2 linked regions of the Streptomonospora nanhaiensis genome follow. The protein of the gene in region 1 binds, or shares a complex with, the protein of each later gene. Links are inferred from orthologs where the notes say so. Each region holds a gene or a part of one and is shown on either strand. Other genes may lie near its edges.

Region 1 (2,836 bases):
GGACTCCGGGCCGGTGAACGGCATGCCGGAGAAGTGCAGGTAGTCGACCTTGAGGCCGCGGCGCATCATCCGGTGCGCGGCGACGGGGGAGTCGATGCCGCCCGACAGCAGCACCAGCGCGCGCCCGCTCATGCCCACCGGCAGGCCGCCCTGGCCGGGGATGCCGTCGGTGAAGACGAACACCTCGTCCTTGTCGACCTCGATGGCCACCGTGTTGGCCGGCCGCTTGAGGTCGACGGGCAGGCCGTGCGCGGCGACCACGGCCGAACCCACGTGCCGGGCGATCTCGGAGGAGGTCAGCGGGAACCGCTTGTCGCGGCGGCGCGCCTTGACCGCGAAGGTGCCGGTGCGGTCGGCCAGCGCGGCGACGGCGGTGGCGGTGACGGTGTCGAGGTCCTTGGGCACGCGGCGCACCAGGTGCACCCACACCACGCCCATGACGTTGCGCATGCGCTCGGCGAGTTCGGCGACCTCCAGGTCGGAGCCGCCGGGCATGCGGACGATGATGACGCCCGCGCCGCGCTGGGTCAGCTTGATCTCGCCCAGGCCGCGCGCGGCGGCGCGGATGTTGTTGTGCAGGCGGCGCTCGAACAGGCGGCGGTTGCTGCCCTTGAGCACGATCTCGCCGAGTTTCATCAGCACGCACAGCTCGTGCGGTCCGGAGGCGGACCGCACCGGGACGGCGGCTTCGGCGGCCTCGCGCCCGTCGACGGCCTCGGGCTCGGACATGACGGCCATGGCGGCGGCTCCTGAGATCGATCGCGTGCGGGGAACCCGGGGCGCGCGGGCGGCCGTGGAGACGGCCGCGCCCGCGTCGGCGGGTGATATCCCAGTATCGAACATCCCAACGACCGGTCGGGACAAGCCGATTCCCGATCGGCAGAGGCGGGCGCCGCACCGGCCGCACGCCGACGGCGGCGCGCGAAGTGGCCTCGCGCGCCGCCGCCGGTCGCCCCCGTGGTGCGCGGCCGGGCCGCGCCCCCGCGGTCAGCCGAAGAAGACCTCGGCCTCCTCGTAGCGCTCGGTGGGGACGGTCTTCAGCTTCTCGGTGGCCGCCGACAGGTCCACGCGCACGATGTCGGTGCCCTGCAGGGCGACCATCTTGCCGAAGTCGCCGTCGTGGACGGCGTCGATGGCGTTGACGCCCAGGCGGGTGGCCAGCACGCGGTCGAACGCCGAGGGGGTGCCGCCGCGCTGCACGTGGCCCAGCACGACCGAGCGCGCCTCCTTGCCGGTGCGCGACTCGATCTCGTCGGCCAGGCGCTGGCCGATACCGCCCAGCCGGACGTGGCCGAAGGCGTCCTTCTCGCCGGTGGACAGCTCCATCTGGCCGTCCTTGGGGTGGGCGCCCTCGGCGACGACGATGATGGGGGCGTAGTTGGTCTTGAAGCGGCTCTCGACGTGCGCCACGACCTGGTCGATGTCGAAGGGCCGCTCGGGGATGAGGATGACGTTGGCGCCGGCGGCCATGCCCGAGTGCAGGGCGATCCACCCGGCGTGGCGGCCCATGACCTCCACGACCAGCGCGCGGTGGTGGGACTCCGCGGTGGTGTGCAGCCGGTCGATCGCCTCGGTGGCGATGTTGACGGCGGTGTCGAAGCCGAAGGTGAAGTCGGTGGCGTTGAGGTCGTTGTCGATGGTCTTGGGCACGCCCACGACCTTGACGTCGCGGTCGGTGAGCTGGGTGGCCACGCCCAGGGTGTCCTCGCCGCCGATGGCGACCAGGGCGTCGATGCCCAGTTCGGCCATGTTGGCCTTGACCCGCTCGACCCCGCCCTCGATCTTCATGAGGTTGGTGCGGGAGGAGCCCAGGATCGTGCCGCCGCGCGGGAGGATCCCGCTGACCGCCGCCCGGTCCAGGGGCATGGTGTCGCCCTCAAGCGGGCCGCGCCAGCCGTCGCGGAACCCCACGAACTCGTAGCCGTAGTCCTTGATTCCCTTGCGGACCACCGCGCGGATCACCGCGTTCAGCCCCGGGCAGTCACCGCCGCCGGTCAGCACCCCGACTCGCATGCGCGTACTCCTCGAATTCAATGACAAAACCCTGACTGCCATGGCCGGCGCGGGGCGCCTCCAGGCGTTGCGGACCCCGGGGTCGCCCGCTGCCGGCCCGGCAGCGAGAATGTGACCGGTGTCACGGAAGACGTCCGGTGCGCGTTGCAAGCCCCGCACCCCCGGGTAGACCCCTCGGGTGATGTCTGGGAGCGGGGGCCGGTGCCTCCGTTCACACCGTCCGCATGGTCTAGACCATAGTCGTCCAACGTGCTGGAGGCCAACCCATGACCGTCCTCGCGATCGACGCCGGAACCACCGGTGTCACCGCCCTCATCGTGGATGAGAACGGCGCCGTTCTCGCCCGGGGTTACCAGGAGTTCGCTCAGCATTATCCCGAGTCGGGGTGGGTCGAGCACGTACCCGAGGAGATCTGGCAGGCCACCCTCTCCGCGTGCCAGACCGCGCTGGACGGCACCGAGGCCCAGCCCACCTGCATCGGTATCACCAACCAGCGCGAGACCGCCGTGCTGTGGAGCCGCAAGCGGGGCGGGGCACCGCGCAGAGCCATCGTGTGGCAGGACCGCCGCACCGCCGGGATCTGCGCCGAACTGCGCGACGCCGGCCACGAGGAGCGCGTGACCCAGGTCACCGGCCTGCGGCTGGACCCCTACTTCACCGCCACCAAGCTCACCTGGATGAGCCGCAACGACAAGCGCGCCTGGAGCGGGGTGGAGTCCGGCGACACCGTGGCCGGCACCGTCGACTCCTACATCATCAGCCGCATGACCGCCGGGGCGCGCCACGTCACCGACGCCTCCAACGCCTCGCGCACCCTGCTCTA
Region 2 (16,991 bases), 3.6 Mb from region 1 along the record:
GGGTGCCGAGGAGGCCGGGGCCCCGGCCCGTCCGGCGGCCGGGGCGGGTGCCGGACCGGTGGCGCCGAGGGCGCGCAGCGTCCACAGCGGTGCGGGAGCGGCGCCGATCTCCGCACGGCGCCGTTCCAGGGTCACCAGTTCGCAGATGCCCGCGCCCGAGGCGTCGGCCGCCGCGCGCAGCCGCTCCCAGGGCAGGGCGCGGGCCGCCGCGCGCAGGTCGGCGGGCAGGGCCGAGCAGGCGGTGGCGTAGCGGAACTGGAAGGGCGCCCAGCCGGCGCGGACGGCGGGCTCGGGAGCGCCCACCGCCCGCCAGAACCGCGCCCAGACCTCGGCGCTCAGCGCCTCGATCTCGAAGGCGGTGCCGTCGGCGCTGGTGAAGGTGGCGCCGCCGGGGTCGAGCGGGACGGCCTCGGCCTCGGGCGCGCCGGCGGCGGCCAGGTACTGCGAGACCGCGAGCAGACCGGCCCGCTCCACCGTCGCGGCCAGGCGCAGCGGGGTGCCCGCGCGGCGGTGGGCGTGCACTCCGGCCAGCAGGCCGGCCACAGCGAGGACCTCGGCGAGGGCGGTGGTGTAGTCGAGGGTGAGGGGGCGCGGACCGGCGCCCGTGCGGCGGCCGTTGACCGCCATCACGCCGGTGGCCGCCTGGGCGGTGGCCTCGTCGGTGATCCCGGTGGCCTCCGGGTCCTCCGACCAGGACAGTTCGATCTCGGCGGCGTCGCCGAGGCGCAGCCGGGCGGGGCCGGTGCGGGGGTGCGGGGGGCGGGTGGGGGATGCGGGGGATGCGCCGGCGGTGCCGGTGGCGGCGGGTGCGTCGTGGCCGGTGACGTCCGCTCCGAGGGCGGCGAGGTGGCGGACGGCGAGCCGGGTCAGCGCCCCGGGGCCGTCGACACCGGCCGCGAGCCCGGTGAGTGGTCGGTCAGACGGGATGGAATTCATATCGCATCCTTCTGGTCACGCATCAGAAGCGGGAGCCGGAGCGCGGGAACTTCTTTCGTGGCGTCTCCGACTTCTCGTCACAGAAGCAGTCGAAGCGGACGCGATCCCAGTTCCCTCGGAAGGGCGAAAAGGGGGCGGACATGACCGGGACCACACTGCGATTCCATGATCACGAGGCCTGGCCGCCACGCCCGTGGCCTGCAATGACGCAACCACCGGCACGTTCTCCGCAGTTCAGCGCCCATGGCGGGGAGACCGCATCCGGCCACCCAGGGCAACCATTCGGTCACCAAGGGCGGTGGATCCGGACTCCGCGGGAAGGGGCGCGCCGCCACCGTTCGCCACCACCGACGGACAGCCCCGACCGCCACGCGCCGGCCCCCTACCGCCGGGACGCCACCACGCCGTTCATCCAGCGGCACCCAGGCCCGGCTCGCCGCGCAGACGGACTCTGCGCCCACCGACGCGGCTTGTCCCCGCGTCTTCGCCACCTTCCGCCGATCACGCCCGGCCGCCCGTTCCGGCGACCACGCCCCCGCAGTCCCGTCCGTGCCAGCGAAAGGCCGTGTCATGAGCACCAGTGAGCAGGCGGCGACCGGCGTGCGCCCCGCGCCCGGCTCCCCCGGCGACGACTCCCCCGGGCTCGCCGCACGGGTCCGGGCGTTCGTCGCCGAGCACGTCGAACCCGCCGAGGACGCCCTCGACGCCCCCGGCGCCGACCGCAGGCCCCTCCTCGCCGCGCTGAACGAACGCGCCAGGAACGCCGGGCTGTGGGCCCTTCCCCTGCCGCGCGGCCTGGGCGGGGGCGGCCTCTCGCTCACCGAGTACGCGCCCGTCGCCGTCGAGGAGGGGCGCAGCGACCACGGCCCGGCGGCACTCGGGTCGGCCGGCCTGCTCGACGTCCGCATGCTCGACCGCCACGGCAGCCCGCAACTGCGGCACCGCTACCTCGCCGACCTCGCCGCCGGCCGGGTGCGGGCCTGCTACGCCATGACCGAACCGGGTGTGCGCGGTACGCGGCCCGCCGAGATCGGCACGCGGGCCGTGGCCGACAGCGGCGGCTGGGTGCTCGACGGCCGCAAGTGGTTCATCACCGGCGCCGCCGAGGCCGACCTCGTCACCGTCCTGGCCCGCGTCGTCGGCCCCGCCGGCGCCGACGGCGGGCTGACGATGTTCTGCCTGCCCGCCGACCTCCCCGGCGTGCGCGTGGAGCGCGAACTGCCGATGCTGGGCGCGGGCGGCCAGTACGAGATCGCCCTCGACGGCGTCCGCGCCGGCGCCGAACACGTCCTCGGCACCCCCGGCGAGGGCCTGGCCATCGCCTCGGAGCGGGTCGCCCTCGGCCGGACGCTGCGCTGCCTGCGCTGGACCGGGCAGGCCGAGCGCGCCTATGGGCTGCTGCTGGCCCGGGCCGCCGACACCGGGCGCGGCGGCCCGCCGCTGGGCGACCACCAGCTCGTGCGCCGCCTGGTCTTCGAGGCCCACCTGGCCATCGCGGGCACCCGCCCCCTGGTCGACGCGGCCGTGCGCGAGGTCGCCGCCGGCGGCGACGCCCGCCAGGCCGTCGCGCTGGCCAAGGTCGCCGCCGCCCGCATGCTCTCGACCGTCACCGACGCCGCCGTCCAGGTCTACGGCGCCGAGGGGCTCGGGCCCGACACCCCGCTGCCCCGGCTGCTGCGGGTGGCGCGCCAGGCCCGCATCCTCGACGGGCCCGACGAGTCCCACATCGCGTCCTTCGCCGGGCGCCTCCTGCGGCAGTACGCCGCGACCGGGAGCGCGCCGCCCGCCGCCGTGCGCTAGCCCGCGCGGCGATCCGGCCGGGCGGCGGGCCGCCCGGTCAGGCGGTGGCGGCCGGGCGGTCGGCGGCGCGCCAGGCCAGGGCGACGGCCGCCGCCAGCACGAACTGCGCCGCCACCGCCGACCATCCGGCGCCGAAGCCCCACGCCTCGGTGACGGCGCCGAAGACGGGCGGCCCCACGGCGAACCCCGCGAAGAACCCCGCCGACACCAGGGCGGAGTCGCGGCCCGCCGCGCCCGGCGCCGCGCGGCGCATCACGATCAGCATCGACACGGCGTTGGCGGCGACGGCGAAGGCGCCGATGGCGACCGCCCCCGCCCACGCCGACGCCCCCGCGCCGGGCACCAGCGGCGCCACCCCGATCAGCACCGGACCCAGCACGGCGCCCGCCGCCAGCACCACGGGCAGCCGGTCGGCGCGGGCTCCGTCGCCGCCGGCCAGCCGCGCCCACAGCACCCGGCCCGCGATACCGCAGACCCCCAGCACGGCCACGAGGACCGCCGCGCCGAACTCCAGGTAGCCCAGTTCGTCGGCGGCGAAGAGCGGCAGGTAGGTGTTGATCGAGGCCAGGCCGCCGCCCAGCGGCAGCGAGAACGCCGCCAGCCAGACGACCGACGCCGGCACCCGCCCCGCAGCCGGGCGCCCGCCCGCCGGGCGGGGCGGCGCGGCGGGCACCGCGCGCCAGGCCCACACGGCGGCCGCGGCCGCCGCGACGGCCGCGCAGGCCACGGCGGACCGCCATCCCGCGACGGCCGCGAGCGCCGCGACCGGCAGCCCGGCGGCGAACGCGCCCATCTGCACCCCCGACTGCTTCCACCCCGTGACCGAGCCCCGGCGCTTCGGCGGCACCACGGCGAGGATCACGGTGTTGGTGGCCGGGTTGGCCAGCGCCTGCGGCAGGCCGCCCAGGGCGATCGCCAGGAGCAGCACGGCGTAGTGCCGCGCGGCGCCGATCGAGGCGAGGGCCAGCGCGGTGAGCACCAGCAGCGCCACCAGGCAGCGCCGCGCGCCGAACCGGTCGACCACCCGGCCGGCCAGGGGCGAGAGCAGCGCGGCCGTGGCGAAGCCGACCGTGGTCGTGAAGCCGAGCATGGTGGTGCTCATGCGGAGTTCGGCGACGAGGGCGGGGCCGAGGGCGCCGACGATGAAGAGCTGGGCCATCGAGAACGCCATGACCGAGGTGAGCAGGACGGTGATCCCGGCGGGGGCGCCCCGCTCCGGACCGCCGTCGGCGCGCGGCGGCGGAGTGGCCGGGGTGGCCGGGGTGCTGTCGGACATGGCGGCGGCTCCGGAGGCGTGTGGGGACGGCGCGGACGCGGGCGGGGCGGGCGGCGGACTCGGCGGGGCGGGCCCGCCACCGCCCATAAGAGCAGTCGTCGCCGGGAGGCGGGAAGTTCCGGGCGCGGTCGGCGGATGAGAGACGCCGCACACCGGCGCCCCCGCCGAGAGGACCGGGCGAGGGGGAACCGGGGCGGGCGCGCCCCGCCGGGCCGGGCGGCGGTTCGCCCCGGCTTCGGGCCCCGCCGCCCACCGCCGCCCCGCGACGGCCTCCAGGGCAGGGAAATACCAGGTCAAAAGGGTTTCTCCAGGGACGGCACGGGCAGCCGCCGCCGTACACGCACACCGTGGCGCCGCAGGCAGCCGCGTCGGCCCGCCGCACCGGCCGGGACCGCACCGCGCCCGCTTTGCGCGCCGCCAGGGAGGCAGGCATGACTGGAGGCGGCATGGAGGGCCCGCGCCGGGACCGCGCCGGTTCCCCGACCGACCGCGAAACCCCGGAGCGGCGGGTGCGGGCGCGGCGGGTGACCGGTGAGGCGCCGCGCAACGGGCGCGCCGCGCGGGCCGCACCGGCCAAGCGCGCGGCCACCGACCAGGAGCCGGACGTCCTGCTGGACGTGCCCGACCTGGCGGTGGACGAGATCGACCTGGACGTCGAGAACCTGCGGGCGCGCGTGTCGCTCCAGGCGGAGGTGGGCGACCTGCTGCGGCTCAACGTGGGCGCCGACGTCGACCTGGGCGCGGTTTCCTTGACCCTGCGCGGGGTCGAGGCGCAGGCCCGGCTCAAGGTGCGGCTGGACAACGTCGCGGCGATCATCGAGCGGGTGCTGCGCACCATCGACGAGAACCCGCAGCTCATCACGGAGGGCCTGGCCGGGCCGCTGAAGTCGGCGGTCGACGAGGTCGGGGGCGTCGCCGGGCAGGCCACCGGCGTCCTCGGCAGGGGCGCGGAGGCGGCGGCCGGCGGGCTGGGCGCCCTGGCGGGCGGCGGCGCGGCCCCGGCGGCGCCGGTGGCGGACGCGGTGGGCCGGAGGGCCCGTGCGGGCGACCGCGCCGCCGGGCCGGCCGGCGACGCGGTCGCCGGGGGCGCGGCCGGGCGGTCCGCCGCCGGCGCCCAGGGCGGCGGCACCGCGCCGGCGGCCCCCGGCCCCGCGCCCGCCGCGCCGGCCTCCGCCGAGAGCGCCGCCGACGCCGTCTGGGGCTACCCCTCCGACGAACCCCCGCCCGGGGAAGCCGACCTGGACACCGGGGAGCCGGCCGAGGACACCCCATCAGGCCCCGAGGACGGCCCCGGCGGCGTGGGCGCCGGCGAGCCCGCGCCCGGGGCGGGTGCCCCGGGCACCGCCGACCCCGGCCTCGACTACGACACCGCTCCCGAACCCGCCCACCGCGCCGACCGGCCCCCCGCTGACGGGGGCACCGGCAGCCCGGCCCCCCGCCGGGAGCGCGGGCCGGCGGTGCCCGGCGCGCCCCGGCTGCGGCGCGCCGACCAGACCGGAGGCCGGGAGCGCACCCCGGCCGAGGAGACGAGCGGGCCGGAGCCCGCGCCCACCGCCTCGCAGCGCGTGCTGCGCGGCATCCGGGGCGTGCGGGCGGGGGCCCGGCAGGTGGGCCGCGACGCCGGCTCCGTGGTGAGCCGCGCCGTCCAGGCCGCGCGCGAGGCGAGGTGAGCACGGTGGCCAGACCCGACCGCCCGCGCCGCGCGGACGTGGAGATCGAGGCCGGGGCGACGGCCGAGGAGGTCACCTTCCACGGCCGGCCGTCGGTGGTGCCGGGCTTCACCGGCGACCCGGACCCCGAGTCCGCCCACGGCGGCGACCGCCGCAACCTGCCCGAACGCGTCGAGCCGGGCACGACCTACCACGACGTCCGCGTGGACTACCGCATCGCGGGCCGGGTCGCCGAGGACGGCGGCACCGAGGACCCCGGAGCCGACCGCGGCGGCCCCGCCGAGCGCGGACCGGCCGACTGAACCCCGCGCGGGCGCCGCCCGCGCGGGCCTTCGCGGACGCGCCCACGACACGAGGAGGCGCCTATGGTGCAGAGCAACCGACCCGTTTCGGTGCTGGCCGGATGCGGGATCATCGTGCTGCTCCTGCTCCTCTTCGGCTCGTGCACCGCCCTCTTCGGCGGACTGGGCGGCGGCCCCGAGGCGCCCGATCCCCCGAGGCCGCCGGTCACCGCGACCGCGACGGTCACGGTGTCCGCCACGCCCCGGCCCGAAGACAACCGCGACGGGGGCGGCGGGGAGCGCGGCGGCGCCCGGGACGGCACCGCCGAGTTCCAGGGCACCGTGCCGCCCGCCGCCCCCGAGCCCACCGCCTACCCGGAGCCGGAGCCCACGTCCACCTCCACCGCCGAACCCGACGAGGCCGACGGGACCGACTGAGCGCGCGCACCGGCGGCCCGGCGGCCGGGCGGCCTTATCGGTCCGAGCCGCGGCGGAGCCCTGCCGCCGCGGAGGAGGCGGCACGTTCGCGCGCGCCCCCGGTGCGGGCCGGTGCGGGGGCCGCTCACCCTCGCCCGGCTCCCGGAAGCGGGGCAGGGGGCGCGCGGACCGCGCCCCCACCGCTCGGGGCCGCGCACCGGGCCCCGCGCGGGCTCCGGGCCCCGGCCGCGGTCTCCTCCCACTCCTGGTGAGACGCACGTCACGTCGCCGCGCGCGCGGAGGGGCGATGAGTTCTCCGCCGCCGCCGGGTCCATCCCGGTAGACCGCCGAACACATGTTCGGCAACGCCTTCCGGAAAGGACTGCCATGGACACCGGCGTGACCGCCGCCCCCGCGGCACCGGTGCGGGCGGGACGGCGCGAATGGCTGGGGCTGGCAGTGCTCGCGCTGCCGACCCTGCTGCTGTCACTCGACATGAGCGTGCTGCACCTCGCCCTGCCCCACCTGACGGCCGACCTCCGCCCCAGCGGCAGCGAACTGCTGTGGATCATGGACGTCTACGGCTTCATGATCGCGGGCTTCCTCGTCACGATGGGCACCCTCGGCGACCGCGTCGGCCGCCGGCGCCTCCTCATGATCGGCGGCGCGGCGTTCGGCCTCGCCTCCGCGGCGGCCGCCTACGCCGCCACCCCCGCCCTCCTCATCGCCGCGCGCACCGTGCTCGGCGTCGCGGGCGCCACGCTGATGCCCTCCACCCTCGCCCTCATCAGCAACATGTTCCGCGACCCCCGCCAGCGCGGCGTGGCCATCGCGGTGTGGGCGAGCTGCTTCATGGGCGGCACCTCCATCGGCCCCGTGGTGGGCGGGGTGCTCCTGGAGTGGTTCTGGTGGGGATCGGTGTTCCTGCTCGGCGTGCCCGTCATGGTGCTGCTGCTGGTCACCGCGCCGCTGCTGCTGCCGGAGCACCGCGACCCCGCCGCCGGCCGGCTCGACCCGGTCAGCGTGGCCCTGTCGCTCGCCGCCATCCTGCCCGTCGTCTACGGCATCAAGGAGTCCGCCGCCCACGGCCTCTCCCCGGTCCCGGCCGCCGCCGTCGCCGCGGGCGCGGTGGTGGGCGCGGTGTTCGTCCGGCGCCAACTCCGCCTCGCCGACCCCCTGCTCGACCTCCGGCTGTTCACCCGGCGGACGTTCTCGGTGGGCCTCGCCGTCTCGGCGATGGGCGCCGTTGCCATGGGCGGCACGTTCCTGCTGCTCTCCCAGTACCTCCAGCTCGTGGCGGGCCTCTCCGCGCTGGAGGCGGGCCTGCGCCTGGTGGCGCCGTCCCTGGTGATGATCGCCGGAACGATGCTGGCCCCCGGCCTGGCCCGCCGGGTGGGCACCGCCAACGTCATCGGCGGCGGGATGATCGTCACCGCGTTCGGGTTCCTGCTGCTCACCCAGGTGGACGCCGACAGCGGAACGCTCCTCGTGGTGGCCGGCTTGGCGGTCGCCTCGCTCGGCCTGGGACCGGGCGCCGCGCTCGTGGCCGACGTGGTGGTGGGGTCCGCTCCGCCCGCCAAGGCCGGGTCCGCCGCCTCGATCTCCGAGACCGCCGGCGAGTTCGGCGTCGCCTTGGGCGTGGCGCTGCTGGGCAGCCTGAGCACCGCCGTCTACCGCGCCCGGATCACGGTGCCCGACGACGCCCCGGCCGGGACCGCCGGCGCGGTCGGCGACAGCCTGGCGGCGGCGGTCGCCGCGGCGGCCGACCTGCCCGCCGCAACCGCCGGGCGCCTGCTGGCCCCCGCCCGCGAGGCGTTCGTCCTGGGCCTCACCACCACGGCCGTCGCGGGCGCCGTCCTGATGGCGGTGTTCGGCGTGCTGGCGATCGTCCTGCTGCGCCCCGCCGCCTCCGGCGCGGCCGCCGCGCCCGGTCCCGGCGCCGACGCCGCCGACCCGCGCCCCGAGCCCGCCGCCCCCTGAAACCGCGCGGCCACCCGCCGCCCCGCCGACCGATGAGTTTCGGCCCGGGCGGGAGTCGGCACCCATGACGGCACAACCGCACCCCACCGCACCATGTGAGAAGGAGGCACCATGACCCACGCCGCCATCGACAGCATGCTGCTGTCCAGCACCGACCCCGAGCGCCTGCACGCCTGGTACGCCCAAGGCCTCGCGCCCGAGGAGGACACCAAGGTGGAGTCCTACCGCGTCCTCAAGTTCGGCCCGGTCTACCTGATGATCGACAGCCGCGACGACGTCGGCGCCGCCAACCCCGAGCCGGGCCGGCTGATCCTCAACTTCCACGTCGAGGACGCCCGCGCGGCCGTCGAGCGCCTCGACCGGCTCCACACCACGTGGCTGGCGCCGCTGGAGGACCGCGACGGCAGCCTGTTCGCCACCGCCGTCGACCCCGACGGCAACTACGTGCAGCTCATCCAGATGAGCGAGGAGCACCGCGCCGCCATGTAGCACCCGCCCGACCACGAAGGGAGCCGGCATGCTCGCCGACAGCACGGCCTACAGCGGGTTCGCGGTGGACGACACCGCCGCGGCCGCAGCGTTCTACCGCGACACCCTCGGACTGACCGTGGAACCGGTCCCGGGCATGGAGGAGCACGGCCTGCTCGCCCTGCGCCTGCCCGGCGGCGCGCAGGTCCTGGTCTATCCCAAGCCCGACTTCACGCCCGCCGCCTACACCGTCCTGAACTTCGCGGTCGAGGACATCGACGAGGCCGTCGACGGCCTCGCGGCGCGCGGCGTGGCGTTCCTGCGCTCTCCCGGCTTCGACCAGGACGGCAAGGGAATCGCCCGGGCGCGCGGCGGCGGGCCCTCGATCGCCTGGTTCACCGACCCCGCCGGGAACATCCTCTCCGTGCTCCAGGAGCCGTAGCGCACGGGGTCCCCGACGGCCGCCGGACGGACGGCCGCGCGCGGCCGTGGCGGCCCGCCGGCCCCCGCCCCGCCACCGGGGCGGGGGCAGCGCCGTTCCACCCCTCCGCGACCGCCCGCCCCGCGCCCGGGACGGTTGCGCGCCCGCCCGAGCGGGTACACACGCGCACATGCTGACGTCGGTCACCTGGCGCGCGGTCCGCTCCGCGGCGCGCGGACTCCTCGCGGGCGCGGCGTGGCTGTGCCCCCTCGTCCTGCCGCTGGAGGCGGCCCCCGCGGCGGGGCCCGCCGGCCCGCGCGCGAGCGGCGCCCGGATCCACCTCGACCCCGCCCGCGTCGACGAGCGCTGGGCCGAGCTGATGCGCCGGGAGCTCCCCACCTGGTAGCCGCCCCGGGGCCCTCGGCGCGGCAGAGCAGGGACCGGTGCCGCTCTCGCAAGGCCCAGGAGGGAGTCAGGGTGGTTCCCTGCCGACCGACGAGAAGCGGCGAGAGCGAGCATCCCTCCCCGGGGCGCCGCGCAGCGGGGCGAGCGTCCGTAGAACACTCCCTAGGATGCGGGTCGGCGGCCCCGCCGCCGTCCCGTCCGCACACACCCCGCCAGGAGGCCGCCGTGGTGTCCGATTCCGAACTGACCTACCTGCACCGCTGCGTGGAACTGGCCACCGAGGCGCTGGAGGACGGCGACGAGCCGTTCGGATCCGTCCTGGTCGGCCCCGACGGCACCGTGCTCGGCGAGGACCGCAACCGCGTGGCCGGGGGCGACCACACCCGCCACCCCGAGTTCGAACTGGCCCGCTGGTCGGCCGCGCACCTCGCCCCCGCCGAGCGTGCCGCCTCCACCGTCTACACCTCCGGCGAGCACTGCCCCATGTGCGCCGCCGCCCACGCCTGGGTGGGCCTGGGCCGCATCGTCTACATCAGCTCCTCGGCGCAGCTCACCGCGTGGCTGACCGAGTGGGGGGTGCCCGCCCCGCCGGTGCGCCCGCTTCCGGTCAACGAGGTCGCCCCCGGAGTGGTGGTCGAGGGCCCGGTGCCCGGCCTGGACGCCCAGGTCCGCGAACTCCAGCGCCGGTTCCACGGCCGCGCCTGATCCCGGCGCCGAGCGCGCGGGGCGCGGCCGCCGGCGCGGCCCGCGCCCCGCGTGCTCAGCCCCGGGCGCGCAGGCCGTCGCGGACCACGGCCACCATGCGCCGGCCGGCCTCGGCGTCCTCGCCGTCGGCGCCGTCCTCGCGGCCGGCCCTGCGCGACAGGCACCCCACCAGCAGGGACCGCACCTCGGTGATGCCGACGTCGCCGCGCACCGCGCCGGCCTGCTGTGCGCGGGTGAGCAGCCGGCCCAGCGCGCCCATCACGCCGCGGCCCTGGGCCGACAGGGCGCTCTTGTCGATTCCGCTGCCCACCAGGGCGTCGGTCAGCCCCCGGTCGAGCGCGCCCTCCTCGACCAGGAACGCGAAGAACGCGAAGAACGCGGCCCCGGGGTCGTCGGCCTCGGCCAGTTCGTCGGCGCGCGCCGCGTAGCGCTCCAGCCGGTCGGCCAGCACGGCCGCGAACAGCGCCTCCTTGGTCGGGAAGTGCCGGCTGACCGTCCCGGTGCCCACACCCGCACGCCGGGCGATCTCGTGCACGGGCACCGACAGCCCCTCGGCGGCGAACACCGCGTTGGCGACCTCCAGCACGCGCGCCCGGTTGCGCCGGGCGTCGGCCCGCAGCGGCCGCTCGGCGCCCGGCCGGGCCGGTCCCAGCCGGCTCTGGTCGTCCCCCACGCCCGATCCCGCCCTTCCGCGCCCACAGCCCCGTCCAAACCGGTCACCCGACACATACGGCGCACAGGGGCCGCTTCGGGCACCGGTCTCCCGATCGTATCCCGGACGGTCCGTGTTCGTGATCTTGCTCCGGGGTGAGCGGGGGCGCGGAGGGGCGCGTGCGGCCGGGCGGCCCGGCCGCACGCCCGGGCCTCAGAAGGAGCGGCCCTCGTCGTAGGGGCCGATCACCGCCAGGGCCTCGGGGCGGCCCAGCACCTCGGCGGCGACCTCGGCGACGTCGTCGGCGGTGACCGCGTCGAACAGCGCGAGGTCGTCGTCCAGCGAGAAGTGCCGCGGGTAGCCCAGCTCGTGCACGGTCAGCCGGCCCATGCGGGAGTTGCTGCCCTCGGTGCCCAGCACCCACGAGCCCTTGATCTGGCCCTTGGCGCGCTCCAGCTCCTCGGGGCTGATCCCCGACGCGGCGGCCTTGGCCAGCTCCTCGCGGCACACCGACAGCACCTCGTCGATCTTGTCGGGCAGGCAGCCCGCGTAGACCTGGAAGACGCCGGTGTCGGCGTAGGAGTTGTGGAACGCCTGCACGGAGTAGGCCAGGCCGCGCTTCTCGCGGACCTCCTGGAACAGCCGGGAGGACATCCCGCCGCCCAGCGCCGAGCCCAGCACCCGCAGCGCGTACCAGCGCGGATCGGTGCGCGGCAGGCCCTCGCGGCCCAGGATCAGGTGCGCCTGCTCGGTGTCGCGGGACACCAGGCGGGAGCCGGCGTGCACGGCCACGGGGCCGCCGCCGATGCGCGGGCGCGCCGGGCGGGCGTCGCCCGCCGCCGCCGACTGCTCGGCGAAGACCGCCCGGACCTGCTCCACCACGGTGTCGTGGTCGAGGTTGCCGGCCGCCGCCACGATCAGCTCGCCCGGCACGTAGGCGTCGCGGTACTGCTCGAAGATCCGGTCGCGGCTAAGCTTGGCGATGGTCTCGTTGGTGCCCAGGATGGGCCGGCCCAGCGCGGTGTCGCCGTAGACGTGCGCGGCGAAGACGTCGTCGATGAGGTCGCCGGGCTCGTCCTCGTTCATGGCGATCTCCTCAAGGATCACGCCGCGCTCGGTCTCGACCTCACCGGGGTCCAGGACGGAGTTGGCCACCATGTCGCCGACCACGTCGATGGCCAGCGGCAGGTCGCGGTCCAGCACCTTGGCGTAGTAGCAGGTGTGCTCCTTGGTGGTGTAGGCGTTGTGGTCGGCGCCCACACTGTCCAGCAGCGCGGAGATCTCCATGGCGTCGCGCCGCCGGGTGCCCTTGAACAGCAGGTGCTCCAAAAAGTGCGCGGCACCGGCGTGCTCGCCGTCCTCGTCGCGGGAACCGGTGGTGGCCGAGATCCCGAACGCCGCCGAGCGCACCCCCGGCATGGCCTCGGTGACCACACGCAGGCCCCCGGGCAGGACCGTGCGCCGCACCAGCCCGGAACCGTCACCGGGTTCCAGCAGGGTGATGGTGCTGCCGGGCTCCTGCTCGGCGGCGATGGGCACAGAACTCATACGGGCCTTCCTCGGTTGCGCGCCACGGTCGGGCGCCGCCGCCCGCGGCCCGGCGGCGGGCGGCGCGGGGAAACGACGCGGGGCGGTCGCACCCTGCCGGGTGCGACCGCCCCACCGATCATAGGCGCGGATCAGGTGTTCTCGCTGCGGCTGCGGGTGCGCCGCCGGCGGCGCTGCTCGCCGCCGCCCTCGGCCGGGGCGTCCTCGGCGGGCTCGGCCGCCGGAGCGGAGTCGCCGGCCGCGGGCTCGGCGCCGTTGGACGCCGCGGCCTCGGCCTCGACCACCTCGACCGGCACCAGCGACAGCTTGCCGCGGTCGTCGATCTCGCGGATCTCGACCTGGATCTTCTCGCCGATGCTGATGACGTCGTCCAGGTTCTCGATCCGCTTGCCGCCGTGCAGCTTGCGGATCTGCGAGATGTGCAGCAGGCCGTCCTTGCCCGGCAGCAGGGAGACGAACGCCCCGAAGGCGGTGGTCTTGACGACCGTGCCCAGGTAGCGGTCGCCGACCTCCGGCATGGTCGGGTTGGCGATGCTGTTGATGGTGTCGCGCGCGGCCTCGGCGGAGGGGCCGTCGGTGGCACCGATGTAGATGGTGCCGTCGTCCTCGATCGTGATGTCGGCGCCGGTCTCGTCCTGGATCGAGTTGATCATCTTGCCCTTGGGGCCGATGACCTCGCCGATCTTGTCGACCGGGACCTTGACGGTGAGGATGCGCGGCGCGTGCGGGCTCATCTCGGCCGGGCGCTCGATGGCCTCCTGCATGACGTCCAGGATGGCCAGGCGGGCGCCGCGCGCCTGCTGCAGCGCCTGCGCCAGCTGCGAGGCGGGGATGCCGTCGAGCTTGGTGTCGAGCTGCAGCGCGGTGATCAGCTCGCGGGTGCCGGCCACCTTGAAGTCCATGTCGCCGAAGGCGTCCTCGGCGCCGAGGATGTCGGTGAGGGTGACGTACTCGTCGCCCTCGCTGACCATGCCCATGGCGATGCCCGAGACCATGTCCTTCAGCGGCACGCCGGCCTGCATCAGCGACATCGTCGAGGCGCAGACCGACCCCATCGAGGTGGAGCCGTTGGAGCCGATGGCCTCGGAGACCTGGCGGATGGCGTAGGGAAACTCCTCGCGCGAGGGCAGCACCGGCAGCAGCGCCCGCTCGGCGAGCGCGCCGTGGCCGATCTCGCGGCGCTTGGGCGAGCCCACGCGCCCGGTCTCGCCGGTGGAGTACGGCGGGAAGTTGTAGTTGTGCATGTAGCGCTTGGTCCGCTCGGGGTTGAGCGTGTCGACCATCTGCTCCATGCGCAGCATGTTCAGCGTGGTGACACCCAGGATCTGGGTCTCGCCGCGCTCGAACAGGGCCGAGCCGTGCACCCGCGGCAGCACGCCGACCTCGGCGCTGAGCTGGCGGATGTCCTTGGGGCCGCGGCCGTCGATGCGGACCTTGTCGCGCAGCACGCGCTCGCGCATGAGCTTCTTGCTCAGCGCGCGGAACGCCGCGCTGATCTCCTTCTCGCGGCCCTCGAAGTCCTCGCCGAGCTTCTCGGCGGCCAGGGTCTTGACCCGGTCCAGCTCGGACTCGCGCTCCTGCTTGTCGGCGATGGTCAGCGCCTCGGCGAGCTGGTCGCGCACGGCGGACTCGACGGCGGCGTAGGCGTCGTCCTCGTAGTCCACGAAGATCGGGAACTCGGCGACCTCCTTGGCCGCCTGCTCGGCCAGGGCGCTCTGCGCCCGGCACAGCACCTTGATGAACGGCTTGGCCGCCTCAAGGCCCTCGGCCACCGACTGCTCGTTGGGGCCGACCGCGCCCTCCGACACCAGCTTGAGGGTGTTCACGGTGGACTCGGCCTCGACCATCATGATCGCGACGTCGCCGTCCTCCAGCACCCGGCCGGCCACGACCATGTCGAACGTGGCGCTCTGCAGCTCGGTGTGGGTGGGGAACGCGACCCACTGGCCCTCGATCAGCGCGACGCGCACGCCGCCGATGGGGCCGGAGAAGGGCAGCCCCGCGAGCTGGGTGGACATCGAGGCGGCGTTGATGGCCACGACGTCGTAGAGGTGCTCGGGGTGCAGCGCCATGATCGTCTCGACGATCTGGATCTCGTTGCGCAAGCCGCTCTTGAAGGACGGGCGCAACGGGCGGTCGATCAGCCGGCAGGTGAGGATGGCGTCCTCGGACGGGCGCCCCTCGCGGCGGAAGAACGAGCCGGGGATGCGGCCCGCCGCGTACATGCGCTCCTCGACGTCCACCGTCAGGGGGAAGAAGTCGAGGTTCTCCTTGGGCCGCTTTGAGGCCGTGGTCGCCGACAGGACCATGGTCTCGCCGTCGAGGTAGGCGACGGCCGAGCCGGCGGCCTGCTTGGCGAGGCGGCCGGTCTCGAAGCGGATGGTACGGGTGCCGAAGGCGCCGTTGTCGATCACGGCCTCGGCGGAATACGCGCCCTCCATGGGCGTCCTCCTACTAACACGGAAACAGGTGTGTCGGTGTGCCCCGCGTCCGTGCCCCGGAGGGTTCGTCGAGTCGCGGCGGCCGGCGGTGCTCGAAGGGCGAGCGCCGCGGGCCGCTTACGGCCGGCCATCGATCGAAGCCCGCGGCGCGCCCGTGTGGGGCGGGCCGGAGGCCACTACCGAGGACCGGCCTCGACGCGGCAGCCGCGGTGGGTGCGCGGGAGCGCTTGTTGCCAGTTGTGCGTTATGCGGTTGTGGGTGGCCGCCACCGGTGGCACGGCAGGGGCACGGCCGACACTGCGGACGATACCCGCTGGCCACGACGGCGGCGGTCACCACCACACTACTAAGAAAGGGAGTGGCCGTGGCCACTCCCCCGGGTCGGTGTGCCTAGCGGCGCAGGCCGAGCCGCCGGATCAGGTCGCGGTAGCGCTCGATGTCCTGCTTCTGGATGTACTTCAGCAGGCGGCGGCGGCGGCCGACCATCAGCAGCAGCCCGCGGCGGCTGTGGTGGTCGTGCTTGTGGGTCTTGAGGTGCTCGGTCAGCTCGGTGATGCGGTGCGTGAGCAGCGCGACCTGGACCTCGGGGGAGCCGGTGTCACCCTCCTGGGTGGCGTACTCGGCGATGATCTTCTGCTTGGTGGCGGTGTCGATCGACACGGCGCTCCTTCTCGGTATCGGTACGCAGACATCAACATGCCCGCACTCTTCGGGGCGGTGTGCGCCCCGCGGGTGGGGTCCGGTGACCACGCGTACGAACAGTCACCGTTCAGCGGACCAGAGGAAACCCCCGCGTGTACTCAGCGGGTACCGCGCCCCGGTCGCCTTCGCCCGGCCGGGGTCCGGCGGGCAGCACTGCGCGGCTCGTAAACAGGCTCCTGGCAGTCTACCGGACGTTCGCACCCGCCGTCCCCCCTACCGGCGGACGGCGGGGGTTGGGCCCCCGCGTCGGGCGCCCAGCGGCCCGCCGCGCCGGCGGTCAGCCCTCGCCCGCCAGCTCCCGCGCGCGGTCCACGTCGCGGCCCATGGCCTCGATCAGCTCGTCCACACTGGCGAACCTGCGCTGGCCGCGGATGCGGTGGGTGAACTCCATGGCCATGCGCCGGCCGTAGAGGTCGAGGTCGTCGCGGTCCAGGGCGTAGCCCTCGACCGTGCGCGCCGCACCCTCGAACGTGGGGTTGGTGCCCACCGAGATCGCCGCCGGCCACGCCGTCTCGGCCGCCCCGGGCGCGGGCTCCGTCAGCAGCATGCGCCCGGCGTAGACGCCGTCGCCGGGCACGGCCGTGCCCGGCGGGCACTCCAGGTTGGCGGTGGGGAACCCCAGCAGCTCGCGCCCGCGCGCCGCACCGTGCACCACCACCCCCTCGACCCGGTGCGGACGCCCCAGGGCCTCCCGCGCGGCGTCGGCGTCGCCCGCCTCCAGCAGGGCGCGCACGCGCTCGGAGGTGACCGGCTCGGCGCCGCCGACCGGGGCCACCACGTCCACGGCGAACCCGTGGCGCTCGCCCAGCCCGCGCAGCTCCTCGGCGCCGATCGCGGCGCCGCGGCCCAGGTCGAGGCCGCCGTCGCCGACCGCGACCGCCGCCGCGCCCAGGCGCTCGACCAGGACGCGCCGCACGAACAGCGCGGGCTCGGGGGCGGCCGCCCCGGCGGAGGCCGGCAGCACGCACACCGCCGCGGCGCCGAGGGCGGCCAGCAGCTCGGCGCGCCGGTCGATCGGGGTGAGCACCGCCGGGGGCGCGGCGTCCGGTCCGGCCCCGCCGAATCCGGGCTCCAGCACCACCGCCACGACCGGCAGGCCCAGCGCGCGGGACCGCTCCACGGCGGCGGCGAGGACGGCCTGGTGACCGCGGTGCACGCCGTCGAACACGCCGGCCGCCACGACCGACCCGCCCCAGTCGCGGGGCACCTCATCCAGCCCGTGCCACGGCCGCACGTCCAACAGCTCCCCTCCGAGCGCGGTGGGTGGAAGAAGGCCCGGCGCGGCGCTG

What was found.
Region 2: HNR12_RS05875 (region 1) and HNR12_RS22120 share a complex: the UniProt entries of both Bacillus subtilis proteins name them as parts of the possible RNA degradosome complex. The link is inferred for Streptomonospora nanhaiensis from one-to-one orthologs.

What each region holds. Positions count from the first base shown.
Region 1 is NZ_JACCFO010000001.1:1,359,284-1,362,119, reverse strand. It holds HNR12_RS05875 (6-phosphofructokinase), read right to left. Parts: upstream 2,014-2,836; coding sequence 988-2,013; downstream 1-987. Other genes in the region: glpK (glycerol kinase GlpK), read left to right, coding at 2,280-2,836; thiI (tRNA uracil 4-sulfurtransferase ThiI), read right to left, coding at 1-738. UniProt on the Bacillus subtilis protein: Catalyzes the phosphorylation of D-fructose 6-phosphate to fructose 1,6-bisphosphate by ATP, the first committing step of glycolysis.
Region 2 is NZ_JACCFO010000001.1:4,980,132-4,997,122, reverse strand. Bases 12,346-15,383 are described here. They hold HNR12_RS22120 (polyribonucleotide nucleotidyltransferase), read right to left. Parts: upstream 15,001-15,383; coding sequence 12,691-15,000; downstream 12,346-12,690. Other genes in these bases: HNR12_RS22125 (M16 family metallopeptidase), read right to left, coding at 12,346-12,559. Also shown: HNR12_RS22185 (CoA transferase), read right to left, coding at 1-936; HNR12_RS22180 (acyl-CoA dehydrogenase family protein), read left to right, coding at 1,507-2,736; HNR12_RS22175 (MFS transporter), read right to left, coding at 2,774-4,012; HNR12_RS22170 (hypothetical protein), read left to right, coding at 4,444-5,682; HNR12_RS22165 (hypothetical protein), read left to right, coding at 5,688-5,984; HNR12_RS22160 (hypothetical protein), read left to right, coding at 6,048-6,401; HNR12_RS22155 (MFS transporter), read left to right, coding at 6,768-8,360; HNR12_RS22150 (VOC family protein), read left to right, coding at 8,472-8,849; HNR12_RS22145 (VOC family protein), read left to right, coding at 8,878-9,270; HNR12_RS22140 (hypothetical protein), read left to right, coding at 9,440-9,655; HNR12_RS22135 (nucleoside deaminase), read left to right, coding at 9,880-10,359; HNR12_RS22130 (TetR/AcrR family transcriptional regulator), read right to left, coding at 10,415-11,032; more of HNR12_RS22125, read right to left, coding at 11,225-12,345; rpsO (30S ribosomal protein S15), read right to left, coding at 15,391-15,660; ribF (riboflavin kinase), read right to left, coding at 15,980-16,936. UniProt on the Bacillus subtilis protein: Involved in mRNA degradation. Catalyzes the phosphorolysis of single-stranded polyribonucleotides processively in the 3'- to 5'-direction. Necessary for competence development in Bacillus subtilis.